DNA from 2 places in the Shouchella rhizosphaerae genome. Region 1 is predicted to be linked to the other one. Evidence: predicted binding sites of a transcription regulator. Region 1 holds the regulator's gene; the other holds the start of a gene.
The links. The regulator Rex, encoded in region 1, represses fermentation and respiration genes when NADH is low (regulators of the CRP and FNR family bind a similar motif). The targets are predictions, from matches to a motif close to TTGTGAAATATTTCACAA.

Region 2: a site for Rex is predicted at 4,117-4,134, ahead of V5G21_RS02870 (L-lactate dehydrogenase). Genes of this name have one in related genera too.

Annotation. Positions count from the first base shown of each region.
Region 1 is NZ_CP144921.1:2,779,456-2,787,119, reverse strand. Features, by position in the region: gene V5G21_RS13870 (iron-containing alcohol dehydrogenase family protein) at 1-915, opposite strand, end outside; gene V5G21_RS13865 (MetQ/NlpA family ABC transporter substrate-binding protein) at 918-1,748, opposite strand; gene V5G21_RS13860 (methionine ABC transporter permease) at 1,804-2,472, opposite strand; gene V5G21_RS13855 (methionine ABC transporter ATP-binding protein) at 2,450-3,475, opposite strand; SAM riboswitch class I at 3,552-3,658, opposite strand; gene tatC (twin-arginine translocase subunit TatC) at 3,784-4,530, opposite strand; gene V5G21_RS13845 (twin-arginine translocase TatA/TatE family subunit) at 4,553-4,744, opposite strand; gene V5G21_RS13840 (redox-sensing transcriptional repressor Rex) at 4,761-5,396, opposite strand; gene V5G21_RS13835 (ABC-F family ATP-binding cassette domain-containing protein) at 5,564-7,477, shown strand; gene tsaD (tRNA (adenosine(37)-N6)-threonylcarbamoyltransferase complex transferase subunit TsaD) at 7,512-7,664, opposite strand, start outside.
Region 2 is NZ_CP144921.1:530,801-538,464, forward strand. Features, by position in the region: gene V5G21_RS02860 (M20/M25/M40 family metallo-hydrolase) at 1-135, opposite strand, end outside; gene leuS (leucine--tRNA ligase) at 333-2,747, opposite strand; T-box leader at 2,792-3,015, opposite strand; gene V5G21_RS02870 (L-lactate dehydrogenase) at 3,113-4,090, opposite strand; gene V5G21_RS02875 (MDR family MFS transporter) at 4,276-5,472, opposite strand; gene V5G21_RS02880 (hypothetical protein) at 5,668-5,817, shown strand; gene V5G21_RS02885 (class I SAM-dependent methyltransferase) at 5,814-6,398, shown strand; gene V5G21_RS02890 (beta-class carbonic anhydrase) at 6,461-7,054, shown strand; gene V5G21_RS02895 (alpha/beta hydrolase) at 7,127-7,664, opposite strand, start outside.

The DNA of each region.
Region 1 (7,664 bases):
AAGGCCAACTTTTTCATAAAATAGCCGCAATGCTTCGATTTCGTGCCATTTCTCTTCTAACGCCAATTGGACGAGAATGCCGTATGCCACTTTGTCGCCGTGGAGAATACCATGTGTTTCCGCTAAAACCGTCAAGCCGTTATGGATCGAATGGGCTCCTGCAATCCGTCCATATTGGTCCCCAAATCCTCCAACCATGCCACCTAGCATAATAATCGTTTCTGCAACTTTACAAAAAGCAGTGCTCACTTCGCCTATGTCAAAAGCGCGCAAAGCTTCATCGCTTTTTTCCAACAAAATGTCACGACATAGTTTAGCCGTATAATAAGCCACCTCTAATGCTGGGGACTTTTCATCCATCGAACCAAGCTGGACATCCGCTTCGTACCATTTTGCAAGCGTATCGCCTATGCCAGCGACAAACAGCTCTTTTGGCGCAGTCAAAAGCAAGCGCGGTTCAAGTAATAGCAACGACGCATTTTCTGGGTAAACGTCGTAGTGTGTATAGGTCCCCTCATCTGTATAAACGGCCGCAAGCGGCGTCCAAGGGGCACAATTTGAGGCTAGCGTCGGCACGAGCACATAAGGCCGTTTCGTTTGGTAAGCCCCTCCTTTGACTAGGTCAAGGAGTTTGCCGCCCCCCACGCCGACAATCGCATCGTACTCGCCGCTTTGCACAACAGCTGCCAGTTGGTCCATTTGATTTTGTGAACAAATTCCATTGTATTGCCAGTAAGTTGCCTCAACAGCTGTAAATTCCGGCCAAAATCGTTCTGCCGCTTTCCAAGAGGCATCGCCGTGGACCACTAAAACATGGTGAAATCCTCTCGCTTTTAGTTTAGTTTCTAAGGAAGACAGTATCCCTTCTTCCAATACATATTCATGTGGTGCTCCGCGAACAACAAGCGACTCCATCCTTATTCCTCCATCCAACTTGGCTTGCCAAAGCCTGCAAATTCTTTATCGATTACTTCTTCAAATTCAGCGGACTCAACAACCTCTTTAATATCGTTAGCCAACTCTCCGTCTGCATCTTCTGAGCGAACAGCCACGACATTTCGATATTGGTCAGGCATGTTTTCCAACTTGATTGCGCTGTTTAAATCAAGTCCAGCCGATAAAGCAAAGTTGCCAGGAACAGCCGTCAATGGCTTTTCACCCACTTCACGTGGCAATTGAGCAGCTTCTAGCTCTACGAATTGAAGGTTCTTTTCATTTTCAGTGATGTCTTTTACAGAGACAGTCAGCGGGTCTATGCCATCTTCAAATGAAATCAGCCCTTCCTCCTCAAGCATTAAGAACGCTCGGGCTCCATTCGTTGGGTCATTAGGGATAGCGATCTCGGCACCATCTTCAATTTCATCAAGCGAACCATATACCTCCGAATAAATCCCCATTGGCGCTGTCGGGACAGAAATCAAACTAGATAACTCTAAGTCATTATTCTCGGCAAAATCATCTAGATAAACTTGGTGCTGGAATAAATTTGCGTCATCTTTGCCTTCAGCCAATTCACGGTTCGGAATGATGTAGTCTTGATATTCATTTACCGTTACAGTGTAGCCTTTCTCCTCTAAACCAGGAATAATGGCTTTTGTAATCATATCGCTGTATGGGCCAGCGGTAGCTCCAAACCGAATTTCTTTTGAGTCTCCAGCATTTCCACTTTCACTTCCACTTCCACATGCGCCGAGAGCGAAGATGACGCCTAAACTTATTGCACTTTGTACCCATAATGTCTTTTTCATCGTTTCTCTCCTTCTTTTCCTATCTATTTAACAAAAGGCAAGCTTGCCTTAACGTTTATTTTCTTTTATCTGTCGCTTTTGCAGTCAAATCTCCTATAAACTGAAATACTTGGACGAGAATGATCAATATCACCACAGTCGCAATCATAATTGTATGGTCATAGCGATAATGCCCGTAGCGAATCGCCAAATCGCCAACTCCGCCACCGCCAATGACACCCGCCATTGCCGAGTAAGCAATTAAGCTGATAATCGTAAGAGTAAGCCCTTGTACCATCGAAGCACGCGCTTCTAAAAAGAGCACGTCTTTTATAATCATCCATGGCGTCGCGCCCGAAGCGATTGCTGCTTCAATTAACCCTTTATCTACTTCCCGCATTGAACTTTCCACAATCCGGGCAAAAAACGGAATCGCAGCAACAGACAACGACACGCTTGCTGCGATCGGACCTGTCGTTGTACCGACGAGCGCTTTCGTAAAGGGATAAAGGGCCACAAGCAAAATGATAAACGGAATGGAACGAACAATGTTGACAATAAAGCCCAACCCTGATTGGACAAGTTGATTTTCCCAGAATAAGCCTCGGTCAGTCGCAAACAAAATGACGCCAAGTGGAAAACCAACGATTATCGCCACAGCTGTTGAGATGCTGATCATTAACAACGTCTCTACAAAGGCGTTCCACATATCTGGCAACATCTCAACTAAATGCACGAAGTCCATCGCGGATCACCTCCACTTCAGCGGAACGTTGCTTAATATAAGCAATTGCTTCCTGAATCGCTGTTGGCTCGCCCTTCAGTTCCATAATAAAAATGCCAAGCGGGCGGCCGCCGATATATTCGATCGCTCCATGGAGAAAGTTTCCTTTTACAGAAAACTGTTGCAATGTATCCGAGATAATGCCTTGTTGGGCAACGCTACCTTTAAAGATTACTTTAGCAATCGTGCCAGAAAATTGGCTCAATGTATGTTCAGGAATATGAAAAGAGACGACATCTCCAATAAACTCTTGTGTTAACGGTGCTTTTGGCGCAGCAAACACATCATACACATCTCCCTGCTCAATCATTTTGCCATCTTGCATAATCGCCATTTTATGGCATATTTCTTTAACGACTGCCATTTCATGGGTAATGAGCACGATTGTCAACCCTAGTTCTTCGTTCAACTTTTTTAATAACGCCAAAATCGATTTAGTTGTTGTTGGGTCAAGCGCAGATGTGGCTTCATCACACAACAGCACGCTTGGTTTGTTGGCTAGCGCTCGGGCAATGCCAACACGTTGCTTTTGGCCGCCAGAAAGCTGCGCTGGATACGCATTGCGTTTATTCGAAAGGCCAACAAGCTCTAGCAGTTCTTCCACCCTGGCTGGAATTAGATCCGCTCTCACGCCAGCAGCTTTTAAAGCAAAGGCAATATTGCCGAATACCGTTTTTTGGTTAATTAAATAAAAATGTTGAAAAATCATGCCGATCTTTAGACGTGCTTGCCGAAGCTCGCGTGTACCTAGTTTGGTCAAATCCAAGCCGTCAACACGAATCGTCCCACTCGTCGGCCGCTCTAATAAATTAATACAGCGAAGCAGTGAACTTTTGCCCGCTCCGGAGTAGCCAACGATACCAAAAATCTCCCCTTTGCCTACTTTAAAAGAAACATTGTCTACGCCGATAACACGTTTTTTCTTTGTTTTGTATACTTTTGTTAACTCGCTTGCCTCAATCATCGGTTCTCCACTCCTACATAAAAAAGCTTCTCTCATCATCATGAAAGAAGCTGCGAAAATCCGTTTCCGTTTTTCCGGCTTATCTTTCAGAATGATCCCATTCTGCAGGAATTGGCACCTTCCCCGTAACGGGAGGTTGCTGGACGTCATTGGGCCTAATCCCTCAGTCGCTCTTGATAAGTCCTTTTTTAATTGATGTAACCCGTATATTACGCTTTTTAAACAAAATTGTCAAAACATTTATCGGCAGCAACGCCAAAAACACGTTTTTCAATGTGAAAAACATGTTTTGGTTTTGTATGTTTGTTTCATTTAGCACTTTCTTGGCCATTATGGTCGGTAGTTCCATGGTATTTTCGGTATGTAATCGCCGAAATGGTAATGCTGATCTCATATAAAATAAGCATCGGCACCGTAACAAACAGATGCGACGTTAATTCAGGGGGTGTAATAATGCCAGCGATCACAAGCAAGGCAAAATACGCGTATTTACGGATTTTCCGCAGGAATGCTGGCGTGACCACTCCTAGCCTCGTTAAAAACATCACAACTACCGGGAGCTGAAACAAAAGCCCAAAAGGGATGGTCAGTTGGAACAAAAATGAAAAGTATTCATTGATTCCATACATCTCATTTATTTCGAGGCGGTCGGCCATTTGCCCCATAAAAGAAATGACAAAAGGCAATAAAATAAAATAGGAAAAAGCAATTCCTGCCAAAAACAATAGGAACGCAATTGGAATGTACGCGAGCGTCGCTTTTTGTTCGTTTTCTTTTAATCCCGGTGAAACAAAGGCCCATAATTGGTACAAGATCACTGGAATGATAAGCACAAGCGCTGTTATGACAGCAAAGTTCATATAGACACGAAGCGGGTCGGTCAATCGAAAAGCATTAAACGGCATATCAGCGGCTTGGGGGGAGTTCTGCAAAAACGTAATAACGGGAACCGCCAAGAAAAAACCGCCAATAAGCGCGACAATAAAAAAGGCGAGGACCACAAAAATCCTGCGCCTTAGCTCTTCCGCGTGATCCATAATGGACATGTCTTGCATAGGGACACGCCCTTTTCTGCCTTTACGCTTTTTCTTTTTGGACGTTTGTTGATTTGGTGTCATCATCGTCATCCGCTAATCCTTTGGTAGCATTTTTAAACTCACGCAATGTGCTTCCCGCTGCTTTTCCGAGTTCCGGCAGCTTTTTCGGCCCGAAAATTAGCAATGCGACTAGTGCAATTAATACGACACTCCCTACAGAAAGTCCTCCCATTGTTGTTGCCTCCTTCTTATAGTGGGTAATGCTTTAAAAAGTAAACAAGCGCCTGCAGTTCCACTGCAAGGTCAATATGATGAACGCGAATATGGGCTGGTACGGATAAGCGCACTGGGGTAAAGTTTAAAATCCCTTCAATTCCCGCTTTAACGAGGCGGTCGGCACTTTTTTGTGCCTGGGAAGCAGGCACAGTCAGAACCGCAATCGAAACATTTTGCAACCCAATTTCTTCAAGCTTGTCCCAGTTATACACAGGAACTTCGCCGACTTTTGTACCAATTTTTTTTTCATCGACATCAAAAGCATGGGTGATCACGGTATTGTTGTTTTTTGAAAAATTATACTGCAATAATGCAGTTCCAAGGTTTCCTACACCGACTAAAATCACGTTTGTCCGCTCATCTTGGTCTAACGTCTCCCTAAAAAAAGAAAGGAGATATTGGACATTATACCCATACCCTTTTTTTCCTAACGCGCCAAAGTAAGAAAAATCTCTTCGGATTGTTGCAGAATCTACTTTTACTGCCTGGCTTAATTCAGTTGAAGAAACCCGCTGTTTTCCGGCAGCATGCAAGCTTTCGATAAAGCGGTAATAAAGCGGCAAGCGTTTTGCTGTTGCCTGAGGAATCTTCAGTTGTTCTGATTTCATGTCCGCCCCTTTCTGAGCTTTGGCTGCTGGCGCAGCATGATTCAACTCTATTGTACACGATTTTCGCTAAAATGAAAGAGCTCTCATTATGAACCTTTATTGTTGTTTCGATCTAAATTGATGTACACTTATTAAAGAACTTATTATGAACGCGAGGTTTGCTTTTTATGATTGTACTACAATGCGTAAACGTATCAAAGGCTTTTGGCACAGAACCTGTGCTCGAACAGGTGAAATTAGAAGTACAGGCGAGAGATCGAGTAGGCTTAGTCGGGCGAAACGGGGCAGGCAAATCGACGCTTTTAAAAATAATTACTGGTGAAATGAGCCAAGATACAGGCGAAATCGTCATTCCAAAGCAAACAACAATTGGCTACCTAGCCCAGCATACGGGGCTTGCTTCAAACCGTTCTATTTGGGATGAAATGCTTGAAGTGTTTGCGCCGCTGTTGGAAATGGAACGCTCACTGCGTACGTTGGAACAGCAGATGGCCAATCCAGAGGCGATAGAGCAAAACAATTACCAAAAACTGCTTTCTGAATACGACCAGTTGCAGCTCGCTTTTAAAGATTCCGGTGGCTACCAATACGAAGCGGATATTCGCAGTGTGCTGGCTGGACTCCATTTTCATCATTTTGATTACAGCACAGCCATTTCTACGCTTAGCGGCGGGCAGAAAACAAGGCTCGCTTTAGCCAAACTGCTCCTTTCGAAACCAGACATTCTTGTCCTTGATGAACCAACGAACCATCTGGATATGGAAACATTGTCTTGGCTCGAACAGTATTTGGCTAACTACTCTGGGGCAATTTTAGTCGTATCCCATGACCGTTATTTTCTGGACAAACTTGTGACGAAGACAGTGGAATTATCACGGGGCAAAACGACAACTTTTCACGGGAACTATAGCCATTACCTCGACGAAAAAGCAAAACGGTATCAACAAGCAGTCAAACAATACGAGAAACAGCAAGAGGAAGTCGCCAAATTAGAAACATTTATTGCCAAAAACATTGCCCGTGCTTCGACTACGAAACGAGCCCAAAGCCGAAGAAAGCAACTCGAAAAAATGGACATGGTTGATCGCCCTGATGGCGATAAATCAGTTGTTTTTTCGTTTAACATCAACAAGCAAACAGGAAACGACGTGCTCACCATCCGTGACTTAGCTGTCGGATACGGACAAGACACAGTGTTTGAAGGCTTGCATCTTTCATTAACACGAGGTGAATCAGTCGGGTTAATTGGTGAAAATGGAGCAGGCAAATCGACATTATTAAAAGCCATTACCCAACAACTCTCCCCACAAAAAGGGTCGATCATTTACGGCAGCAATGTCGTTATTGGCTACTACGATCAAGAACAAGCAAAACTGTCGAGCAACAAAACCGTTTTACATGAATTATGGGACGAGTATCCCACTACTCCCGAAAAAGACATCCGCGCGGTGCTTGGCCGGTTTTTATTTACTGGCGACGATGTCCTCAAACCCGTTTCCTCACTAAGCGGCGGCGAGAAAGCCCGTGTCGCACTCGCCAAATTAATGATGCAGCAAGCCAATTTTCTCATTTTAGACGAGCCGACAAACCATTTGGACTTGGATGCTAAAGAAGTATTGGAAGCCGCACTGCTGGACTATCCAGGGACAATTTTATTTGTTTCCCATGACCGTTACTTTATTAATCGCCTAGCGACGCGAATCATCGAATTGGATCAAGGTGACACAAATGTTTATTTAGGCAATTATAATGATTACCTTGAAAAGAAACGGCAAAACGCCGAGCGTGCTGCTTTGAAGAAAGAAGAAACCTTAACAAAGCAGGCAGCGGAGACAGATAGAAATTCGTTTCAGCTTGATAAAGAGGCGAAACGACAAGAGCGGCAAAAACAACGGCGGATTGAAGCAATCGAAACAGAACTGGAACAAATTGAAGCGTCCATTTCCGCTCTTCACGAACAGCTTGCTGACCCAGACGTTTATACCGATCATCAAAAAGCGCAAACGATCCAAGCCGAACTCGAGCAACAAAACAACGCTCTCGAAGCGTTAATGGAAGAATGGGAAACACTATCGACATAAAACAAACAGCCTAGAGTTCATAGGCTGTTTGTTTTTAAAATGAGGAAAGCGGCAACCCTGGCCGTGCATTCATAGCCATATTCCCAGCAATGCCACGTAACCACATGCTGTGGGCACAAGCGCCAATCATCGCAGCATTGTCCGTACATAGTGATAGCGGTGGAACCAACAACGTTACGTCTTTGTT
Region 2 (7,664 bases), 2.0 Mb from region 1:
AGCTGACGGGTTTTTCTGTTCAATAAATGTACGGACAGTTTCACTCGTGCGCGTTTCTTTATAGCCAAGTTCAGGATGGGCAAAAATATCACGAGCGATGGCAAGAATTTCTTCGTATTGCTGTTCAAAGATCACAGATTGTCATCCTCCCTTGTTTTACACTCGTCATCTTACACCTTTCGACATTATTCGTCAACACGAATTCTTTACATTCGCCTACTCATACGCTCTAATGTTCGGATTTCGCCTGTTTCCCACAAAAAAACCCCTATCCTCTTCTTGCTAAAGAGGATAGGGGACGAATCGCATTAATCGCCGTTTAGTCACAATGATTAACCAACAACAATATTGACAAGCTTTCCAGGAACAGCGATGACTTTGCGAATCGTTTTCTCGCCGATAGCTGCTTGCACTTTTTCATCAGCGAGTGCTGCTGCTTCCATTTCTTCTTTTGAGGCTCCTTTGTTTATAACGAGCTTTGTTTTAACTTTGCCGTTCATTTGCACGACGACCTCAACTTCGTTTTCAACGAGCAACGACTCATCATATGTCGGCCACGCTTCATACGTAATCGTATCTGTATGGCCAAGCTTTTCCCACAGCTCTTCGGCAATATGAGGAGCAACTGGCGACAAAAGCTTCACAAAGCCCTCTATTAGCGCTTTTGGCAATACCTCTTGCTTATTTCCCTCGTTTACAAACACCATTAATTGGGAAATCCCTGTATTAAAGCGCAGCTCGGCAAAGTCTTCGGTTACTTTTTTCACTGTTTGGTGGTAAGTGCGCACAAACGCTTCATTGCCTTCTACATCTTTGACGTTGCTGTTCAGCTTGCCTGTTTCTTCGTTAACAATCAGGCGCCAAACCCGTTCAAGAAAACGGCGCGAGCCATCAAGGCCGTTTGTTGACCAAGCTACAGATGCATCTAGAGGGCCCATAAACATTTCATACAGGCGCAGCGTGTCAGCCCCGTGGCTGGCAATAATCTCATCAGGGTTCACAACATTGCCTTTTGACTTGCTCATCTTTTCGTTATTTTCGCCAAGGATCATGCCTTGGTTAAACACTTTTTGGAATGGTTCTTTTGTCGGCACAACGCCAATATCATACAAAAACTTATGCCAAAAACGTGCATATAGCAAATGCAACACTGCATGTTCGGCACCGCCAATATACGTATCGACAGGCAGCCAATTTTTTAGTTTTTCAGGATCAGCCAACGCTTCGTCGTTTGTCGGGTCGATATAGCGCAAATAATACCAGCAGCTACCTGCCCATTGGGGCATCGTGTTCGTTTCACGGCGACCACGCATGCCTGTTTTAGGATCAACAACTTCCAGCCAATCTTTCGCATTAGCAAGCGGCGATTCGCCTGTACCCGAAGGTTTGATTTCCTCTAGATCAGGCAACACAAGCGGCAATTCGCTCTCATCCAGAGCTGACATAGAGCCATCTTCCCAGTGGATAATTGGAATCGGTTCGCCCCAATAACGCTGGCGGCTAAAGAGCCAATCACGCAGGCGGTATGTGACCTTTCTTTGCCCAGCGCCATTTTTCTCTAGCCAGACAATCATTTTCTCAACCGCTTCTTGCTTGTTTAACCCATTGAGAAAATCAGAATTAACATGTTCTCCGTCCCCTGTGTAAGCAGCTTTTGAGACATCTCCACCTGCGACCACTTCTTTTATTGGCAAGCCAAATGCATTAGCAAATTCGAAATCACGCTCATCATGGGCAGGAACAGCCATGACAGCTCCAGTGCCATAACTGATTAGTACATAATCAGCTATCCAAACTGGAATCTTTTCGCCATTTACAGGATTGATGGCATAAGCGCCAGTAAACGCGCCTGTTTTTTCTTTTGCCAAATCTGTCCGTTCAATGTCACTTTTGAGCGCGACTTGCTTTTGGTATGCTTCTACCGCTTCCTTTTGCTCATCGGTAGTGATCTCAGTCACGAGCTTATGCTCAGGGGCAAGCACCATATAAGTAGCGCCAAACAACGTGTCTGGCCGCGTCGTAAACACGTTAACGGAATGTTCATTGATCTTAAATGTCACTTCAGCGCCTTCCGATTTGCCGATCCAGTTCCGCTGCATATCTTTTAGGCTTTCCGGCCATTCCAGCTCTTCAAGGTCTTCGAGCAAGCGCTCAGCATAAGCCGTAATGCGCAACACCCATTGTTTCATTGGGCGCCTTTCAACTGGATGGCCTCCTCGTTCGCTGACACCGTCGACAATTTCCTCATTGGCTAGCACAGTCCCCAGTGCCGGGCACCAGTTCACGGCTACTTCGTCAATATAAGCAAGCCCTTTTTCATATAATTTCAGAAAAATCCATTGTGTCCATTTGTAATAGTGAGGATCAGTCGTACTAATTTCACGATCCCAATCGTAAGAAAAACCAAGTTCTTTAATTTGCCGTTTAAAGGTGTCAATGTTTTGTTTAGTAAATGTAGCCGGGTGTTTGCCTGTATCTAAAGCGTACTGCTCAGCTGGTAAGCCAAAAGCATCCCAACCCATAGGATGAAGAACATTGTAGCCTTGCATCCGCTTCATCCGCGCTAAAATATCCGTTGCCGTGTATCCCTCTGGATGGCCGACATGAAGACCAGCCCCTGATGGGTAGGGAAACATATCTAATGCATAAAAATGTGGCCCTTCTGCTTGTTCGTCTGTTTTAAACGTTTTGTTTTCTTCCCAAAATGCTTGCCATTTTTTTTCAATCTCCTGATGTGAAAACGACATTCCTTTTCCTCCTTCTGCTGCTTCCAACAAAAAAACTCTCTCCCAAAAGGGACGAGAGTTTGCATACATTCCCGCGGTGCCACCCACATTAACAGGCATCGCCTGTTCACTTACACATAACGGTGTGTCCCGTTAAGAGCTACTGGCAATGCGGTTCACTCTTACAACTAAAAGGCGAGTTCACATCTCTTCTCAGGCTGGCTTGCACCGTCCGCCAGCTCTCTTGCTTTCCGAAGTGACGCTACTACTCCTTTATCCTTGTATTTCCCTAGTTTACGATATGCTCATTGTATGAAAAGTCTTTTCCAAAGTCAAGCAAACATATACCTATTTTAGCTTTTCGATTCAACACGGATCCGTTTGTTCTAAAAAGAGTGCCCTGTTTGCATAATAGTCTTATAAGTGCCTTTTAGCATCTGAACGCTCTCAGTGAACTGTTGCCGCTCAATGTCGTTCAACTTCAGTTCAAGCACTTCACGAACACCATTACGGTTTACGATTGCCGGTACAGCAATGCATACTTCTTTCGCTCCGAACTCGCCATTAAGAAATGTGCTGACAGTCATGACAGCATGTTCATTTTTTAACAGTGCTTTTGTGATGCGGACTAAACTCATGGCAATCCCATAATAAGTGGCGCCTTTTTTATGAATTATTTCATAGGCGGCATCGCGGACATTGGTAAAAATGTCATCTAAATCAGCTTTTTTATACGCTCTGTTACGGAGCAAATACTGGGAAAGTGGGACATTTCCAATTGTTGCTGTGCTCCATAAAGGCAGTGCGCTATCGCCATGTTCGCCTACTACATAAGCGTGGACGTGTTTAGCAGAAATTTGGAAGTACTCGCCTAGCATAAACCGTAGCCTTGCTGTATCTAACGTTGTTCCGCTGCCGATGACTCGTTTTTTAGGCAGGCCGCTAAAAACTTGCGTCGCTTGTGTTAATAGATCAACAGGGTTTGTGGCGACTAGGAAAATACCGTTAAATCCACTTGCCATAACGGCATCCACGACTTCCTTAAAAATAATCACATTTTTTTCAAGCAGATCTAAACGCGTCTCCCCTGGCTTCTGATTTGCCCCAGCACTAATACAAACGACATCAGCCTCTTTGCAATCTTCGTAATTGCCGTGCCATATCGATGTGACGGAAGGAGCGAAAGCCTGGCCATGGTTTAAATCCATCACGTCGCCACTTGCTTTTTCTTGATCTATATCTATAATGACAAGCTCCTTTGCCACCCCTTGGTTCATCAGTGCGAATGCATAGCTGCTGCCTACATGCCCCGTTCCAATGACGACAACGCGATCCCTTTTCGCTTTACTCGGCGTTCTGACCATAAGCGCCCACATCCTTCTTAAGGATTTTGTGAAATTATTCACATTTATATTGTGCATTATTTCACAAAAATTTTCAAGTACACCACTTTGCCTATGTTTTTTTCGGTTAAAACGCGTGCGGTTGGCTAAACCCATACCGGCACTTAAACTAGTTAAAAATGCTTATCGATCACCTGAACAACGCTCTATTGAGCGTTGTTCAGGTGATCATTCTGATGCTCTTTTAATAGCGGGCGGTCATAAAGACGTACTAGCGGAATCGCCAGTAGCAGTAAAATACTAATGAGGACAAACAGCACTTGGATTGAAAACCTATCTACCACTATGCCGCCGAGCAACGGGCCAATCATGCGTCCGCCAGTGGCTACGCTATTGACAATGCCTTGATATGCCCCTTCCCGCCCAGATGGAGCAAGGGCGTTGGCAATTGTTGGCACTGCAGGCCAGACAAACATTTCGCCGATTGTCAAAATGAGCATGGCGACAAAAAAGCCACTGAACACTTGGGCTTGTGTCAATACAAGATAGGACAAAGCAAAAATGAACAACCCAAGGCCCATTTGCCCTTTAAGCGTTAGCCTCCCCTTTTGGATCACCCATCGGATCAAGGGCTGTGCAAGGACAATTAACAATCCGTTCATCGTCCATAATATACTGTAAGCATGTAATGGAATGCCGAGTGACTGAATGTAGACAGACACATTTGCCTGCCACTGCGTATAGCCAAGCCAAGAAATGAAGAAAGCTACTGACACAATCCATAGCGCTTGCAAACGGTATTTAGACGCTTTGTTGGCATGTTGAATTCCTGCTCCCGCCGTTCTTCCTTTGCTTCCTGACCAATGGCGAAAAAACACAGCAATGTAGACAAGTAGCAACACATGCATGGCTGCATTGGCGACAAAAACGTCTGTCAAACGTACGAGCGTAACAACGCCAATTAAAGCCGTTCCTAGTGATACACCTACATTTTGCGCTACATAAATCGCATTTGCTGACTTTCTCCCACCTTCTGGCCACAAACTTCCAGCAAGTGCATACATGGAAGGGGCCATCATTCCAGAACCAAACCCCATCCCCGCTAGAAAAACAGCGTACCATCCATATTCTCCATAATAGAAAGCGAGCAAAACAGCAGAGGCTGCAGAAAGAACACAACCGAGCAAAATGGTAGGATAGGCGCCAATCCGATCATACAATCTGCCGCCAATCAAGCTGCCAAGTACGCCTGCCCCTGCATTTAGCATAAGCACAGCTCCCGAAGCTGTTAAACTTTGCCCAAGCAGTTGCGTCATAATGATTGCATTGAGTGGCCATAAAAACGAAGCGCCGGTAATGTTAATGGCTGTTGCTACCATTAAAATCCAAATTGATTTCGGCAAAACACGCGCCTCCTCTTTTTTTCCTTTCTCACATTGTGCCTATGATAGTGTAGGAGAAATTTAGCAAATAAGCAACAAGCACATTCGCTGCAATTATGGTAAACTAAGAAAAAAATTCGCCAAAAGACAAGAGACGCACATGGCCTCTGTCTTGTATAACGGCGATAGCTATTAGATGAAAAGGGAGTCGTCTAAATGATGAATAACCAGCTCGGCACCGAAATCGCTCATCATCCCGTTGCCGTGTTCCCGTTCCCAGTCAGCTGCTTTTGGTATTTGCCTGACGTGTTTGCGTTAATTAAACAGCCTTTAATATGCCCCGCCTTTTGGGGGGAGGAGCCGTGAACCTTCTTGGCGTCCTGCCATTTGCCCATTCGTTGCTTACCAGCGCTGTCCAGCCAGGGGACACCGTCGTTGATGCGACAATTGGAAATGGACACGATACATTGGTTTTGGCTAAACTTGTTGGTGAAACAGGCGTTGTGATTGGCTGTGACATCCAAGCATCCGCACTAACCTCTACAGAAGCACGCCTTCAAAAGGCAGGTTTGGACAAGCAAGTATCCCTATTCCAAATCGGCCATGAAAAGTTGGCGACTTTGCCGTTGTTTGTCAACTCAACCATCGCCGCTGCCATCTTTAATTTAGGCTATTTGCCTGGCGGAGACAAAGGCGTTACAACAACAGGGAAAACGACAATTGCAGCGATTGAGCAACTATTTAACCGTTTAAAACAAGGCGGCCTGATTGTTCTCGTCGTCTACCATGGACACCCACAAGGCAAAAAGGAAAAAAACGAACTGTTGGCTTATGTCGAATCGCTTCCTCAAGAAAAGGCCCATGCAGCGACGTACCAATTTATTAACCAAAAAAATGATCCTCCTTTTGTGGTAGCCATTGAAAAACGAGCGAAATTTCATCTTTAAGCGTCCGAGCAAGAGAAAACACTGGGTTTTCTAAAGAAAAGATAGAAGGAGAAGTGATCCAAATGAGCAAACTTGAATCGATTCTAGCTTTTAATGAAGCATTTGTAGCTAATAAAGAATATGAGCGCTTTAAAGCAGACAAATTTCCGCAAAAGAAAATCGTTATTTTAACATGCATGGATACGCGGCTCGTTGAATTGCTCCATAATGCGATGAATTTAAAAAATGGCGACGCTAAAATTATCCGTAATGCTGGCGCTGTCATCTCCCATCCATTTGGCAGCATCATGCGCAGCATTCTAGTTGCCATTTATGAATTAGGCGCAGAAGAAGTGTTTGTTATTGGCCATTACGGCTGTGGAATGACAGGCCTTTCTGCAAATTCCGTTCTCCAAAAGGCTGAAGAACGGGGCATTGATATGGATGAAATCAATGCACTCCAATACGCAGGTGTAGATGTGAACAAGTTTTTAACTGGTTTTGAAAATGTAACGGAAAGCGTCAACCACAGTGTCGATATGGTTATTAACCACCCACTTTTGCCAAAGGATGTACGGGTTCACGGTCTAGTCATCGATCCTGAAACAGGAAAGCTTGATTTGCTACAACGTGATTTGCAAAAAGGGGCAAACGCCAAGGAGCCGCAAGACGCATAACAAAATGAAATAGACAGCAAAAAGATGGCCTTGGGTAACACCCGAGGCCATCTTTTTATCGATGACTGCCTGTTACGGAAACAGCATATTCACAAAGCCGATCGTAAAACGAAACACTTCTTCTTTTTCAGGTTCGTTAAAGAGCTCATGATAAAGGCCGTCCCATTCTTTGTACATTTTATGGTTGATCTGCAAATCATTAAACCAAGCCATGCCTGCTTGTTTATCGATCACATAGTCTTCTCCTGCAGCAAGCAATAATACGGGGATATTTGGCATTTTCTCCGGGTAGCGCCTCGTAAGGCGCATTGCTTTCTCCAATTCGTGGTACCAACGGGCAGATACTTTCGTTACTCGCAACGGGTCCCGCGCATATTCTTCACGGACTTGCTCGCTCCTCGTCGTTTGTTCAGGAGACAAACCAGCATTCATGCTAAACGCAGGCGCTACATGATTAAGCATTTTTGCTGCCGCCTTTTTCGGCGCAGGAATGTCCATAGCGAGTTGCAAACAAGGCGAAGAAAGCACGAGCGCTTCCACAAACGAATGGTCTTTTTCCATTAATGTACGAATAGAAATGAGGCCGCCCATGCTGTGCCCAACGAGCACA